2 regions of the Actinoalloteichus fjordicus genome follow, and region 2 is predicted to be linked to the other one. Evidence: predicted binding sites of a transcription regulator. Region 2 holds the regulator's gene; the other holds the start of a gene.
The links. The regulator LexA, encoded in region 2, represses DNA repair genes until DNA is damaged. The targets are predictions, from matches to a motif close to CGAACACGTGTTCG.
Positions count from the first base shown of each region.

Region 1: UA74_RS30020 (phosphoenolpyruvate carboxykinase (GTP)) is a predicted target of LexA. The motif match lies at 2,082-2,095, and genes of this name have one in related genera.

Region 1 covers NZ_CP016076.1:7,006,402-7,014,359, forward strand. The annotation lists gene UA74_RS30005 (VOC family protein) at 1-152, opposite strand, end outside; gene UA74_RS30010 (TetR/AcrR family transcriptional regulator) at 253-852, shown strand; gene UA74_RS30015 (DUF6802 family protein) at 1,088-1,978, shown strand; gene UA74_RS30020 (phosphoenolpyruvate carboxykinase (GTP)) at 2,290-4,110, shown strand; gene UA74_RS30025 (hypothetical protein) at 4,478-4,669, shown strand; gene UA74_RS30030 (septum formation family protein) at 4,716-5,633, opposite strand; gene UA74_RS30035 (DUF3311 domain-containing protein) at 6,016-6,291, shown strand; gene mctP (monocarboxylate uptake permease MctP) at 6,288-7,955, shown strand.
Region 2 covers NZ_CP016076.1:1,921,385-1,929,342, reverse strand. The annotation lists gene UA74_RS08750 (vitamin B12-dependent ribonucleotide reductase) at 1-646, opposite strand, end outside; gene nrdR (transcriptional regulator NrdR) at 832-1,314, opposite strand; gene UA74_RS08740 (LysM peptidoglycan-binding domain-containing protein) at 1,526-1,879, opposite strand; gene lexA (transcriptional repressor LexA) at 2,298-3,023, shown strand; gene UA74_RS08730 (hypothetical protein) at 3,506-4,486, opposite strand; gene hflX (GTPase HflX) at 4,605-6,026, opposite strand; gene UA74_RS08720 (MFS transporter) at 6,303-7,631, shown strand; gene dapF (diaminopimelate epimerase) at 7,820-7,958, opposite strand, start outside.

The sequences.
Region 1 (7,958 bases), 2.0 Mb from region 2:
GCCAACTCCTGGTGCGGCGATTCGATCCGGCGCAGGCTCACGTACCAGTCCGACTCGAAGGTGGTCTCGAAGCCGAGCCATCGGGTGTAGAAGGCGTGCGACGTCGGAATGTCGTGCGTGCAGACGACGGGATAGAAGCTGGTCAGGGCCACGAGACACGTCCTCTCAGATACATACCTTCGGTAGGTATGCCAGCGAAAACTAGTCACGTACCCTCGGTATGTCAAGGTGTTCCAAGGAAGGGCGGCGGCGATGAGCCCCGGAGGCAGCAAGGCCCGACAGCGGGCGGAGACCCGGAGAACACTGATCTCGATCAGCCGGGACCTGTTCGCCGAGCGGGGTTATCACGCCGTCGGGCTCGCCGAGATCGCCACGACCGCCTGCCTCACCAAGGGCGCGCTCTACCACCACTTCGGCAGCAAGACAGGTCTCTTCCACGCGGTGGTCGACGACGTCGCGCACGAGGTCTCCGCCGAGGTGGCCGCCGCCGCCGATGCCGCAGACACCCCGTGGGAGCAGCTTCTCGCAGGCTGTCAAGCCTTTCTGACCGCAGGCGCCGCGCCCGCCAGAGGACGCATCCTGCTCGTCGACGGGCCCGCCGTCCTCGGCTGGCACGACTGGCGGGCGCTGGACGAGGCGGCCTCCGGGGCCCATCTCGCCGAGGCCCTGACCGGCCTCGTCGAGCAGGGAGTCATCGAGGCGCAGCCCGTCGAACCGCTCACTCGGCTGCTCTCGGGCGCGATGAACGAGGCGGCGCTGTGGCTCGCGCGCTCGGACGACCCCGAGCGCGACCTCGTGGCGGTCGGCCGATCCCTGGACCGGCTGCTGAGCGCCCTGCGCGTCGGCGGCTGAGCCCGTCGGCTCGTCCAGGCGGCCGCCGCCTCCACGAACAACCCGGCGCTGGAACCGAGGTCGCACCCGTGTCTACCCTCGCACGCCGACGGCATCCGCAGCCGCCGTACCTGCGGCGACGAAAACGATCTGCCGACGGCGCGGAACCGACCGGCCTCCCGTCGAGTCCAACCCGAGAACGTCGACACAGTTCGCAGAGCCGAGCGGTTCGCGGAACCAGGATGAGGGGGACGTTGTGTACATCGAGGACGCGGACGGCTCGGCCGACACGACCGCGACGGCCGATACCGATCTGAAGGTCACCGTGGACGGCGAGGAGTACACCGCCGAGGCCAACTACGACATGAACGGCGACGGCATCAACGACTCGGTCGTCATCGAGTCGGACGAGGGGTATGCCGTCTTCTCCGATGTCGACGGCGACGGGGACGCCGATCTGCTCGTCAAGCTCGACGAGAACGGCGATGTCACGTCGGCCGCCGGTTACGACGAGGCGGCCGGTGACTGGGTGGGCACCGACGTCGAGGACGCGATCGGCGGATCGGGGACGGGCGTCCCCACCGACGGCCAGGACGACTACAGCAGGACCGGCGACGACGTCGACGTGACCGCAGACGGTGCGCCGATGATCGTCGAGACGCCGAGCGGGGGCGTCGAAGCAGGTCCGCCCACCGAGGACCTCGACGGCGACGGAGTGCTGGACACCGCAGTGGTCACCGGTGACGACGGCACGATCCTGGTGGTCAGCGACGTGGACGGCGACGGAGAGGCCGACATGATCGGCGAGTTCGGCGCGGACGGCCGGGTGGTCGTCTCCGAGCACGTCGGCGACGGCGAGTGGATCATCACCGAGTCGGGCAGGCTCGACGCCGAGGGCAACTTCGTCCCGGACGAAGGCTTCGACACCGACGGCGGGTCCGGCATCGACCTCGGCGGCGAGCCCGACGGGAGGGGCGGCTCGTTCTCCTCGGCGGCATCCGACGACGCCGCCTGGGCAGACGACGCCTGGGCCGACGACGATGACGACGACACCGGCGCCGCGGATCGGCGCTCCTACGACGTCTCCGCAATCTTCAGCCAACCCGCAGCGGACGCGGGCGCGGACGCCCAGGCGCAGTGGGGCTGACCCGCCACTGAACCGAAAGACCCCGTATCCCGTTTGCCGGGATACGGGGTCTTTCATATTTCTGCATTGTTTCCGACACGCGTGACCCACTGGAGTGCTGAATCGATAACCTGATCGGTCGTGTGAGCGATGTGACAACGTTCTCGTAGAGCAGTGTTGGTCAAGAGCGCTAGCCTCGACGACATCCCTTTTTCCCCACGCCCGTCGATCGCACCGGGCGGACCGAGCCATTCCCGGTGAATGGCGACGACCACCCGCGGCACCGCCGAGGCGACTCCCCTAGGGCCGCCGCCCAGTCAGGAGACGAGACGATGACCGCATTGGCGATCCCCGGCCTCGATCACGCACCGACCACCCACGAGAGGCTGCTCTCGTGGGTGCACGAAGTCGCCGAGCTGACCAGCCCAGACGAGGTGGTCTGGTGTGACGGCACGCAGGAGGAGTGGGATCGCCTGACCGGGCGACTCGTCGACGCCGGAACCTTCGTGCCGCTGCCGAAGCGGCCGAACTCGTTCTGGTGCGCCTCGGACCCGGACGACGTCGCCCGCGTCGAGGAGCGGACCTTCATCTGCTCGCGAGACCCGGCCGACGCGGGCGCGACGAACAACTGGCTGGACCCCGCTGAGATGAAGTCGGTGATGACCGATTTGTACCGCGGCTCGATGCGTGGTCGGACGATGTACGTCATCCCGTTCTGCATGGGTCCGCTGGCCGCCGATAAACCCATGTTCGGCGTGGAGATCACCGACTCGGAATACGTGGTCGTCTCCATGCACATCATGACCAGGGTGGGTCGACGAGTAATCGAGCGAATGGGTTCGGACGCCGATTTCGTGCCCTGTCTGCATTCCGTGGGAGCGCCGCTGGCCGAGGGCGCCGACGACGTGCCGTGGCCGTGCAACGAGACCAAGTACATCACCCACTTCCCCGAGGAGAAGACGATCTGGAGCTTCGGCTCCGGCTACGGCGGCAACGCGCTACTCGGCAAGAAGTGCTACTCGCTGCGGATCGCATCCGCGCTGGCCAGGGAGGAGGGCTGGCTGGCCGAGCACATGCTGATCCTCAAACTCACCTCGCCTGCCGACCGGGTCCACTATGTGGCAGCCGCCTTCCCCTCGGCCTGCGGCAAGACGAACCTCGCCATGCTGGAGCCGACGATTCCCGGTTGGCGGGTGGAGACGCTCGGCGACGACATCGCATGGATGCGGTTCGGCAAGGACGGCAGGCTGTACGCCGTCAATCCGGAGAACGGCTTCTTCGGCGTGGCGCCGGGAACCAACTGGAAGACCAACCCGAACGCGATGCGCACCCTGGAACAGGGCAACTCCATCTTCACCAACGTGGCCCGCACCGCAGACGGCGACGTCTGGTGGGAGGGAATGGAGGGTTCTCCGGAGAACTTGACCTCCTGGAAGAAGCAGGCCTGGACGCCCGCCGACGGCGCGGCAGGCGAGCCCGCCGCGCATCCGAACTCGCGGTACTGCACGCCGATGAACCAGTGTCCGGTGCTGGCGCCCGAGTGGGACGACCCGCAGGGCGTGCCGATCTCGGCGATCCTCTTCGGCGGCAGGCGGGCCACCACCGTCCCGCTGGTCGCCCAGGCACGGGACTGGCAGCACGGCGTGTTCCTCGGCGCCACGCTGTCCAGCGAGAAGACCGCTGCGGCGACCGGCGCCGTCGGACAGGTGCGCCGTGATCCGATGGCGATGCTGCCCTTCATCGGATACAACGCGGGCGACTACTTCCAGCACTGGGTCGACCTCGGCAAGCAGGCCGACGCCGCCGCGCTGCCGTCGATCTTCTACGTGAACTGGTTCCGCCGTGGCGAGGACGGCCGGTTCCTGTGGCCGGGATTCGGCGAGAACTCCCGGGTGCTCAAGTGGATCGTGGAGCGACTCGACGGCGACGCGGCGGCGGCCGAGACCGCCGTGGGGCTGGTCCCCGCCGCCGATGCCCTGGATCTGAGCGGCCTGGACGTGGATCAGGCGGACGTCGAGGCCGCACTGGCGATCGACGCCGACGAGTGGCGGGCCGAGCTGCCGCTCATCGAGGAGTGGTTCGACACCATCGGCCCGGCACTGCCGAGCACGATGCGCGACGAGCTGGCGGCGCTGCGGCAGCGGCTGGGCTGACCGACGTGCCTGCCCGACGGCGGCCGATCGACAGGACGGCCGCCTGCCCCCTGGGGTGATGCGAGGGCATCACCCGGTCTGCCGCGTGAGCGCTCGCAGGCAGGGCACTGCGGGGGACCACCGACCGGCCTTCGACGAAGCAGGTCGGTCGTGGTCCTCCGTGGCGTGCAGTTCGACGCTCACGGCCACCGGAGCATTCGACGGCGGCGGTGTCGGCGATGCCTGGCGCGGCGGAGAGTCACTGGTGTGCCGGGACGCCCGATGATGAAGCCGTTGTCCCCCCGCACGCCTGCCGTCTTTCCCGGAACCGACCCGCACACCCCCGCGTCCTAGTAACGTAGATCACAGTTCCGGGGGAACGGGGGTGATGATGATGTATGCGGGAGTGGCGATGACGGCGCTCGCGATGGGGACGGTGCTGGTCGCGGTCCTCACCGGGAGACTCAATAGCACGCAGGAGAATGCGGAACAGGTCCGCGTGGAAGAACAGAACGCGCTACAGGCGCCTGCGGGTGACGGCTCATTCGATACCGAGAACCACACTCGGGTGACGCAGTGACGAACGGACGAACGAGGGACTGCCGGGGTGGGGCCGATCGGTCCGATCACTCCGGCAGTGGACGGTCTCCGATGCCCAACAGCAGTTCACCCACCGGCTCCTCGGTCGAGACATAACAGACGACCGTGTTCGAGCCGCGTCGCCAGTCGGCCAGTTCGGGAACCCGCCAGCTCAGCGCGATGTCGTCCCGTTCGGCACCACCGAGATACGCCGCCCGCGCCTGCTCACAGTGCGGCGCGGCCAGCTCCTCGATCTCCTCGGCTGAGGGCATCGGATCATTCGGGCGGCCCGGCAGCGGCAGCACACCAGGCAGCGCCTCCGCACGATGCGGCTCGTCGCACGGCACGTAGCGCAGTTCGGTCGCCTCGGTCGGGGAATCGGGCAGACAGGCCTGGAAGTCGTAGAAGGGCTCGCCGACCAGCGCGTCGCGCACCGATCCCGTTCGGCCGGTGGGCACCAGGTCGGTGCCGAGCTCGGCGAGTCCGCAGACCAGCCATCGTTCGTCCCTGGCCCAGCCGTCCTGCGAGGGCCACACCGTCCAGGGATGCAGCCGGGTGGCGTTGATGTCGCCGCTGCCCACGTAGTCGGCCACCGGCTCGGCGCACTCGACCGACGTCAACCGCAGCATCTCGTCGTCCTCGGGGCGCATCCGAGGCAGGTCGCCGGGCAGCTCGGTGATCGCGGCGACCTCCATCGTGTGCGGCTCGGCGCAGTCGACGGACCGGAAGTCGGTCAGCACCATGCAGTCCCCAGACGCGGGAAGACCTTCGGCGGGCACGATCTCGGGCTCGATCGACATCCCGTCGCCATCGGCGATGCCGGTCTCGGCCGAGGGCGGCAGCTCGATTCTGGAGGGCGGCTTCGGGGACTCGTCGTTCGTCGACTCATCACTCGACTGAGTGCAGGCGCTGAGGAGCACGGCGGCGGCAAGCAGCACGCCGATCACCGACGAGCGTCGCGACACGGCCTCCGCCTCTCGATCGGACTGTCGTCACTCGACACGGTACCGAGCATCGTCCATGCCGGACTCACGTACTCGTCGATCGATGCCCGATCGCCGCTTGGGTCACCGCGATGTCCGAGGGGCGGAGCTCATCGAGCAGGTGAACAAGCCACCGGGAGGCGGGCCGTCATGTCGGCCGATCACAGAGCGCTGATCGGCACGCTCCGTGATCACCCATTCGGCGTTCGTGTCCGCGGAGGTCGCACTGACATCCTCGTCACGCCGGTCGAACGATCGCCGAGGCGGCGGCTGTCCTGGGGGCACACCTGCCTTGATCAGCCGCCGCCCGGACCGCCGTCGCAGGCGCGAATCGGCCGATGCCGCCGCCCTACTGGGGAGAGCCATGACAGGACTGCCTCGACGACGAGGTCGGACCAGCCGTTGGAACGCCTGGAGCCTGCTGCTGCTGGTTCCCCTACTGGTCCTGGTCACGCCGTTCTTCAACCGGATGGAGCCGAGCCTGCTCGGTCTGCCGTTCTTCTACTGGTCGCAGTTCTTGTTCATCCCGCTCGGCGTGGCATGCACGGCGATCGTGGTGAACCGGACGCGGCCACGCCTCGCCGTCGGCACGGGCGAGGTCCCTGCGGACGGCGGCACGGACGGGGGCGAATCGCGATGAGCGATCTGCACTGGGTCGAGCTGTCCGTCTTCGGCGTGCTGTTCTTCGCGGTCACTGTGATGGGCTTCCTCGCCGCGAGGTGGAAGTCCGGTCACACCATGGACCATCTCGACGAGTGGGGACTGGGCGGCCGTCGGTTCGGCTCCTGGATCACCTGGTTCCTGATCGGCGGCGACCTCTACACGGCGTACACCTTCGTCGCCGTTCCGGCGCTGCTCTTCAGTGCGGGGGCGCTCGGCTTCTACGCGCTGCCGTACACGATCATCGCGTTCCCGCTGGCGCTGCTTCCCCTGGTGCGCATGTGGAGCGTGTCGAAGGTGCACGGGTTCGTGACACCGGCCGACTTCGTACGCGGTCGGTACGGCTCGCCGCTGCTGGCGCTGCTCATCGCATTGACCGGGCTGCTCGCGACCATGCCCTACATCGCGCTGCAGCTCGTCGGCCTGGAGGCGGTGCTGCGCACAATGGGTCTGAACGGCGGCGGCTTCCTCGGCCATCTCCCGCTGCTGATCGCGTTCGTGATCCTGGCCGTCTACACCTACCAGTCGGGACTGCGGGCGCCCGCGCTGATCGCGTTCGTCAAGGACAGCCTGATCTACATCGTGGTGATCGTCGCGATCATCTATCTACCGATCAAGCTGGGCGGCTGGGACACGATCTTCGACTCCGCAGGCGCCGCGCTGGCCCAGCCGGGACCCACCGGCGACGCGCGTGGCTCCCTGCTGCTCGGGCCGAGCAATCAACTGCAATACGCCACGCTCGCCCTGGGTTCGGCGCTCGCGCTGTTCCTCTATCCGCACGCGCTCACCGGCATCCTGGCGGCCAGGAGCGGAAAGGTCGTGCGGCGCAACATGGTTGCGCTGCCCGCGTACTCGCTGATGCTGGGGCTGTTGCTGCTGCTCGGCTATGCCGCCTTGGCCACGGGTGCCGAACCGGTGACGAACGCCGCGACGGGTCGACCGGACGTGAACACGGTGATCCCGGTGCTGTTCTCCGAGCAGTTCCCCAGCTGGTTCACCGGACTGGCGTTCGCCGCCATCGGCATCGGTGCACTGGTTCCTGCGGCGATCATGTCCATCGCCGCCGCGAATCTGTGGACCCGCAACGTCTACAAGGAGTACCTGCGTCGCGACGCCACCCCGGCGCAGGAGACCCGGCAGGCCAAGATCGCCTCGCTGGTGGTCAAGTTCGGTGCGCTCGGCTTCATCGTGTTCGTCGACCCGCAGTTCTCCATCGACCTCCAGCTCATCGGCGGCGTGATCATCCTGCAGACACTGCCTGCCGTCGCGATCGCCCTCTACACGCGGTGGTTCCACCGCTGGGCGTTGATCGCGGGCTGGGCGACGGGCATGCTCTGGGGATTCCTGATGCTCTACTCCATCCCGAATCCGGTGACCGGGCGCGAGCACTTCGGCGGTTCGGCGCTGCGGCTCGGCGAACTGTCGCTGTTGGGCTGGCATCCGTTCACAGGATCGGACACGCAGATCTTCGTCGGCTTCGTCGCGCTGGCGGCCAACCTCGTGGTGGCGATCCTGGTGACGCTGCTATGCCGCAGGCTGAAGGTGCCGATGGGACCGGATCAGACTGCCGCGAGCGACTATCTGTCGGAACAGGCGAAAGCCTCGGCTCCGATCGCGGCGGCGGGTGGCCCCGCCACGGTATGACGG
Region 2 (7,958 bases):
GAGAGGAACGGATCCGCGACAGGTTCAGTCCCGCGCCAGAACCGCCCTTGAAGATCAGACCCTCCTCGCGGTACCAGTTGAGGATCGACTCCATCGTGTCGTCGACGGCGAGGATGAAACAGGCCGAGACCTGCTGCGGCGAGCTCGTCCCGACGTTGAACCACACCGGGGAGTTGAAGCTGAACACCTGGTGCAACAACATCCAGGTCAGCTCGTGCTCGAAGACGACCGCGTCCTCGTCGGTGTCGAAGTAGGCGTTCTCGACGCCTGCCGCGACGTAGGTCTTGACGACGCGATCGATGAGCTGCCGAAGGCTGTGCTCCCGATGCTCGGAGCCCACTGCGCCCCGGAAGTACTTGCTCGTGACGATGTTGACGGCGTTGACCGACCAGAAGTCCGGGTATTCGACGCCGCGCTGCTCGAAGTTGATCGAACCGTCACGCCAGTTCGTCATCACCACGTCGCGGTGCTGCCACGTCACCTCGTCGTAGGGATGGACTCCCTCGGTGGTGTGCACTCGGCGCACCCGAAGACGCGCCCCCGCGCCGTCGGCGAGCTCCCCCGAAGAGGACGCCGTGTTCGCCGCGTTCGCCGCCGACTTGGCCCGCTTGGACCGTGCCGGTGCACTCCCGACGGTCTCTGTCATGCCGCTCACTCTCATTCTCCAGGGCCCGACCGGACGATCCCCTCATCCGTCCGACCACGACCCGGCTAGGTACCGCACTGTGTCGTCGCGCATCGGCCGCCCCGGATCGAGCCGTGGCGGTACCGCACTGTGATTCCCACCTGTCCGCCGAGAAGGGCCGCGACCACCGCCCGTCGGCGCGTCGATCAGACGAAGGCCTCTCCCGAAGGCCGCTCGTCCGCAGGGTCCGCCGTCCGCAGATCGGCGATCTCCTTCTCGAAGTCCTCCACCGAGGAGAAGGATCTGTACACGCTCGCGAAGCGCAGATAAGCGACCTCGTCGAGGCTGCGCAGTGGGCTGAGGATCGCCAGCCCGACCTCGTTGCTGGGGATCTCGGCGCATCCGGTCGCCCGGATGGCCTCCTCGACCCGATGTGCCAACTGCTGTAGCGCGTCCTCATCGACCGGCCTGCCCTGACAGGCACGACGAACGCCTCGGACGACCTTGTCGCGGCTGAACGGCTCGGTGACCCCGGAACGCTTCACCACGGCGAGAACCGACTCCTCTACGGTGGTGAACCGCCGACCGCAGTCCGAGCAGGATCGCCTGCGCCGAATCGCCTGGCCGTCCTCCACCTCACGGGAGTCGACCACTCGCGAGTCGGGGTGCCTACAGAACGGGCACCGCACGATCCATCACCTCACATAACCGATCACCGAACAGCCAGTGTCGCTCTGCCACCGCATCAGCACGAACTGTGGCAGAACCCCAATCTGTGGACACGTCAGCCCGTTGCGACCACAAGATGTTGGGGTAGAACCTAGGCTCCGATCGATCGGATTGCAAGTCGACAGGCGGTCCGACACGCCGGTTGTGACGACCTGACGCGCCGCAGCCGAATCACCCCCGCACGTGGTCGCCCGCCGCAGGCACCCGCAGCACCCGGCCGACGCGTAACTCGGCGACCTCGGGGCCGTTGAGCAGCCGAATCCGGTCGACGACCTCGGCTGGAGCGCTGCCAGGAACCGCCCGCCTCGCTATCGACCAGACCGTCTCGCCCGCGCCCACCGTGGTGATCGTCGTCGCTTCCGGAACCGGGCCCGCGGAGGAGGGACGCGCGGCCGCCCAGGCCATGCCGAGCAGCAGCGCGACGAGCACCAGGACCAGCCCCGCCAGGCCGAGCGGACCGATCGGCCGGACCGGCCGCGTGGACGCGCCGAGGCGGGCCGCGGGAGCCGACCGAGCACGATGCATGCCGGAACCGCCCGCCGAACAGGACGATCCGAGGCGCAGCAGACGCCCATGGCGAGCAGACGCCCGCGCCGCACCCGCACGCCCGACGCGACGGACGGGCACCCGAGGCGGCGCGGGCGCACACTGATCGCCGTGATCGCGTCGCGTGCGCTCGTCGGAGGTAATGGTCACGAGTCCTCCCGCGAAGGTCTTTCATGAATCGAACAGATGTTCGATAGAACCCCTGTGCGATTTTCTACCACTGCATTCGCGGGAAGGCCAGCCCAAGGGGCGAATTCCTTCGAACAGGTGTTTGATCTTGCGTAGGTCACGAGTTACCGTTGTGGTCTCTTCACGAGCACAAAGCGTGAGAATGACTGATGGGGCACCCGAGAGGGTGGCGGGAGCAAGGCCTGCACGACAGGCCGGGAGGCACGAGATGGCACGCAAGACGACGGCGCAGGACACCGGCGGCGCGCGCGATGGCGCAGCGGTGCGTGCACTACCCGAGCAGTCCGAGGCCGCCTCGGTCGAGGCACTGACGCCCCGGCAGCATCGGGTGCTGGAGGTGATCCGGGAGTGGCTCGACCGCAACGGCTATCCGCCGAGCGTGCGCGAGATCGGCGAGGCGGTCGGCCTGACGTCGACGTCGTCGGTCGCTCACCAGCTCAGGACGTTGGAGCGCAAGGGGTACCTGCGCCGCGACCCGAACCGTCCTCGGGCCGTCGGCGTGCTCCCCATCGACCGCGTCCCGCAGGCACCAGCCGCTGCGGACCCCGACCAGGACGGCGCGCCCGTGTACGTGCCCATGCTGGGTCGGATCGCCGCAGGCGGGCCAATCCTCGCCGAACAGGCCGTGGAGGACGTCTTCCCGCTGCCGCGCGAGATCGTCGGCGAAGGCTCGCTCTTCCTGCTGAAGGTCGCGGGTGACTCGATGATCGACGCGGCGATCACCGACGGCGACTGGGTCGTCGTCCGCCAACAGCCCACGGCCGAGAACGGCGACGTGGTCGCCGCGATGATCGACGGCGAGGCCACGGTGAAGACGTTCAAACGACGCGACGACCACGTGTGGCTCATGCCGCACAACCCGGCCTACGAGCCGATTCTGGGCGACGAGTCGACGATCCTCGGCAAGGTCGTCGCCGTGCTCCGCAGGCTCTGATCGGCACGGGGGCAGCCGCTTCGGCCGGGGGTACCCGACGGACGCTCTCCGGGCACGTCGCGAGTTCGACACGTCGCGAGTTCGACACGGTGGCGGGGAGCAGGAGCACCCCGCCTGAGGGTCTTCGGCGGCCACGCCAGGACACCGAGCCGGTGTTCGCGGCGCGCCGACGCCGACGCGTGCTCGGGTGCCCGTTGCTGCGCTGCGGGAGTCAGCAGAGTGCTCCCACCGGTTCACCGCCACGAGGCGAAGCGGCCCGTGCTGCCGGGCGCACCGCACGCCCGGCGGACAACCGTCGGCGTCACATGCTCAGCGAGGCGGGCTCTTCCGCGGCCAGCCAGCAGGTCGGTTTGCGCGACATCCGGCCCGAGCCTGCTCGGACAAGCACCCGCACACGCACCCGGGCAGACCCCGCGACGCCGGCCGACCGCCCCGCTCAAGCGACCCGCCTCTCCGATTCGCCGAATCGACGGCCGCCCTGATCAGCGCCTTGCGCCGCCTCCTCCACGGCGCCACCACAGCAGCACTCCCGCCGCCAGCGTCACTGCGGCCACGCTGATGCCGACCTGCCGCAGGCCGGGCGGGCCCTCTGACGACTGTGTGTCCGCCGGGGCGGCGGACGGCGGCGCGTCCCGTCCGGGTTCGGCGGGTTCGGCGGCCGATTCGGACGAGAGACCGGCCTCCCGATCCCGACGTTCCAGCTCCGCCGCGAGCAGCCCCGTGGCATCGGGGACCGCACGGATCGGCTGGTCGGCGCCCTCAGAGCCACTGAGCAGGGTCCCGTCGGGTTCCCACGCCACTGCCTCGCCCTGTGGCTCGTCCGGCAGCGGGATACGCAGCGGCTCGCCCGCCAAGGCACTCAGGACGTCTCCGTCGGGTGCGGGAAAGAGATAGGCATCGGTATAGGTGCGCAGGGCCACCACGGTCCCGTCTGGATGAACCGAACCGCCGGTGACCAGGAAGGAACCGACGAAACCCGGCACCGGGCCACCCGGTGTGTCGGAGCCGCTCAGCCGAACCGACCCGACCCGTTCCAACGGCACCGGGCCGGGAACGGCCAGCGGCTCGGCAGGACGATAGATCTCGGCGGGCCCGATCAATTCCTTCGTGACGATGTAGGGGACGCCGTCTCGACCGATCAGCAGCGCCTCGGCGTCGCGCGGCCCGTCGGGGTAGGTAAGCCGGTGCAGCGCCGCGACCCCGTCGGGCCGGATCGACACGAGGGCGACCGTCTCCCGCCGATGCCGGTTGTCACCGGTCTCCGCGACCCACAGGGTCCCGTCGGGGGCCATCGCGAGATCACCCACGTCGTAATGATCGACCCCGGTCGGTATCACGCGCTCGACGACGCAGTCCCGATTGACCACGAAGACCTGCACGAGCGGATCGTGATCGTTCACCATGTACCAGCGGTCGCCGTCGGACACCAGGCCCGACAGCATGGTGATCGCCGGGTCGGTCATCACGCACACCGGCTCCGGCGCGGGAACCGAGACGGCTGCCCAGGCCGAGGGCGCCGAGGTCACCATGCCTACGGCGAGCAGCGGCGCAACCCACTGCGCCGCCCTCGCCCCGACTCGGTCAGTACGCGGCAGGCTCCACGATCGAGTCGGACAACTCGGCGGCCAGGCTCGCGCCCACCCTCGCCCGGATCGTGGTGCCCTCATCAGAATGCCGTTCTTCCAAGACCTCGCCCTCCGCGTGCAGTCGCGCGGCGAGCCGACCATCCGTGTAAGGCACGAAGACCTCGACGAGCGCGTCCGGCCGGGGAATCAGCTCGGCGATCCGTTCCTGGAGCGCCTCGACGCCGACACCGGTACGGGCGGAGACGAAGACCGCGTCGGGGAACAGATGCCGCAGCCGGGCGATGGCGACCTCGTCGGCCGCATCCGTCTTGTTCACCACGAGCAGCTCCTGCGGCATCTGCTCGTCGCGATCCTTGGTGATCTCGGTCAGGACGTCGCGCACGGAGGAGACCTGACGCTCCGGCATCGGGTCCGCACCGTCCACGACGTGCACCAGCAGCTGTGCCTCGCCGACCTCCTCCAGCGTGGAGTGGAACGCGTCGACGAGCTGGTGCGGCAGGTGCCGGACGAAGCCCACGGTGTCGGTGTAGGTCAGCGACCGCCCGTCCGGCGTGGTGCCCCGGCGGGTCGTCGGATCGAGCGTCGCGAAGAGAGCGTCGTCGACCAGGACACCCGCCCCGGTGATGGCGTTGAGCAGGCTCGACTTGCCTGCGTTGGTGTACCCGGCGATGGCGATGCTGGGCACCTCGTTGGCGACCCGTCGCCCGCGCTTGGTCTCCCGCACCTTGCTCATGGCGAGGATCTCACGACGCAGCTTCGAGATCCGCTTGTGAATCCGCCTGCGGTCGGTCTCCAACTTGGTCTCACCGGGACCACGGGTGCCGATGCCGCCGTTGCCCATCTGACCACCGGCCTGCCGGGACATCGCGTCACCCCAGCCGCGCAGCCTCGGCAGCAGATAGCGGAGCTGCGCCAGTTCGACCTGCGCCTTGCCCTCCCGGGACCGAGCGTGACTGGCGAAGATGTCGAGGATCAGGGCCGTCCGGTCGATGACCTTGACCTTCAGCTTGTCCTCAAGCTGGCGGAGCTGGCCGGGCGACAGCTCGCCGTCGCAGATGACCGTGTCCGCCCCGTTGGCCGCGACCAGATCGCGCAGCTCGAGGACCTTGCCGGAGCCGATGTAGGTCGCGGGGTCGGGACGCTGTCTGCGCTGAACCACGCCATCCAGCACCTCCGAGCCCGCCGTCTCGGCAAGCCTGGCCAACTCGGCGAGGGAGGCCTCCGCATAGGCGCTGTCGCCGTCGGTCCAGACACCGACCAGCACCACGCGCTCCAGCCGAAGCCGCCGGTACTCGACCTCGCTGACATCCGCCAGCTCAGTCGACAGCCCGACTACCCGGCGTAGCGCCGCGCGTTCGGAACGCTCCAGATCGCCGCCGGAGAGGAATTCTTCACGGGCCTCGTCGGGCCTCTGCATCGATGTCGTCATACGCCTCCATCATCTCACGCACCGCAAGCCGGTTTCGCGGGCTTGCTCCGCAGTGTCACCCCACTCAAGCGACACGCGGAGCGCATCCATTCCCGGATCGTCGAGGACCACCCGGTGAGACCACGCCGAGGCCTGGGACGAACAGTCGAACTGATTAGCCCGGCCGATGGATCAAGTCCTTTCGCACTGGGGAAACGACCGCTCAGCCCATCTTCACCAAGAAGCCGTTGACCTGGGGTTATGGTTCCGTAACTGTGCGGTCTCGTGACCGGGAATCGTCTGCCGCGCGGCCAAGGACAACGGCGTGACTTCGGAGTGCTCTGGCTCAGTGACGTCGCCAGCCAGTTCGGCACCGCAGTCCACTTCGTCGCCATTCCGCTGATCGCCGCGACCGTCCTGGACGCGGGACCGGTGGAGATGGGCCTGCTCACGGCGGCGGGCACGGCGGCCAACCTGGTGATAGGCCTGCCCGCAGGCGCGTGGGCCGACCGGATGCGCAGACTGCCCGTGATGCGCTGGGCGGAGGCGGGCCAGGCTCTGCTGCTGCTGTCGGTGCCGATCGCCTGGTGGGCAGGAGCACTGACCTATCCCCACCTGTTCGTCGTCTCGCTGCTGTGCGGGGCGATGTTCACCCTCTTCGAAGTCGCGAGCCAGTCCTACCTGCCGACCATCGTCGACCGGGTCGACCTGCCCGAGGCCAATCGCAGACTGCACACCAGCAGACAGGTGATGCACTTCTCCGGCAGGCCGCTGGGCGGTGCACTCGCTCAACTCCTCGGCGCGACCAACGCCCTCGTCGCCAGCGTGTTCGGCTTCGTGACCTCGCTGCTACTGCTCGGCAGGATGAGTCGTGAGCGCCCGGCCGTGGCTCTACAGCCGCGCGGCAGGCTCACCGACGAGATCGCCGAGGGCCTGCGTTTCCTCTTCGCGCACTGGCTGTTGCGGCCGACGACGTTGTTCAGCATGACCTACAACTTCTTCCTCAACGTCTACGTCGCCGTCAACGTGCTCTTCCTGGTACGCGACCTGAATCTCGCGGAGGGGACCGTCGGCGTGCTGCTCTCGGTCACCGGTGCGGGAGGGATCCTCGGCGGACTCACCACGCGGTTCTGGTCGAACTCCTTCGGCACCGTCCGGGCGTTGATCGTGGTGACCGTCCTGACCACGCCGTTCCGGCTGCTCGTTCCCTTCGCCGATCGGGGCTGGGCTCTCACGCTGTTCGTCGTCGGGGTCTTCGTCGGCGGATACGGGACCGTCGTGTTCGCGGTCCTCCAGGTCAGCCTGCGCCAGTCGGTGTGCCCGGATCGGCTGTTGGGCCGGGTCAACGCCTCGACCAGGTTCCTCACCTGGGGCGCGATCCCCCTGGGTGCGCTGGTCGGTGGCGCACTCGGTGCACTCGTCGGGATTCGAGCGACGATCATGATCGCGGCCGTGGGCATGTCCCTCGCCTGCTGCTGGCTGTTCGCCGCACCGCTGAGGCATCTCCGGGAGGCCCCGGAGGAACTCCTCGCCGCCGAGGCGGGGCTGGCGAAGATCGTCCGAGACGGACCGGACCACGACCGGCATGACGAGCCAGACACCTCGTCCCGCTGATCGTCTCCGAGGATCGGAGCACGGACTCGACCGACGAGCGGGCTGGTCCGTCGTGGTGGCGAACGACGCGGTCGACCTATCCCGCCCCGCCGCACACGGTCCGGACATCCGGCCAAGCCGGGACTCGGACGCGACGCGGGCAGGCGAACGACGGACGACGCGGCCCGACGTCCGCCCGATCGCCCGCGTCAGTGCAGGTTGGCCTGCTGCCACCACAGCGCGTCCAGCCGGCCCTCCGCCACGAGGACCGCAGGGCCGGTGAGCTGCGAGTCGTCGCCGCCGATGGTCACCGTGAGTCTGCCTCCGGGCGTGTCGACGAGCATCCGT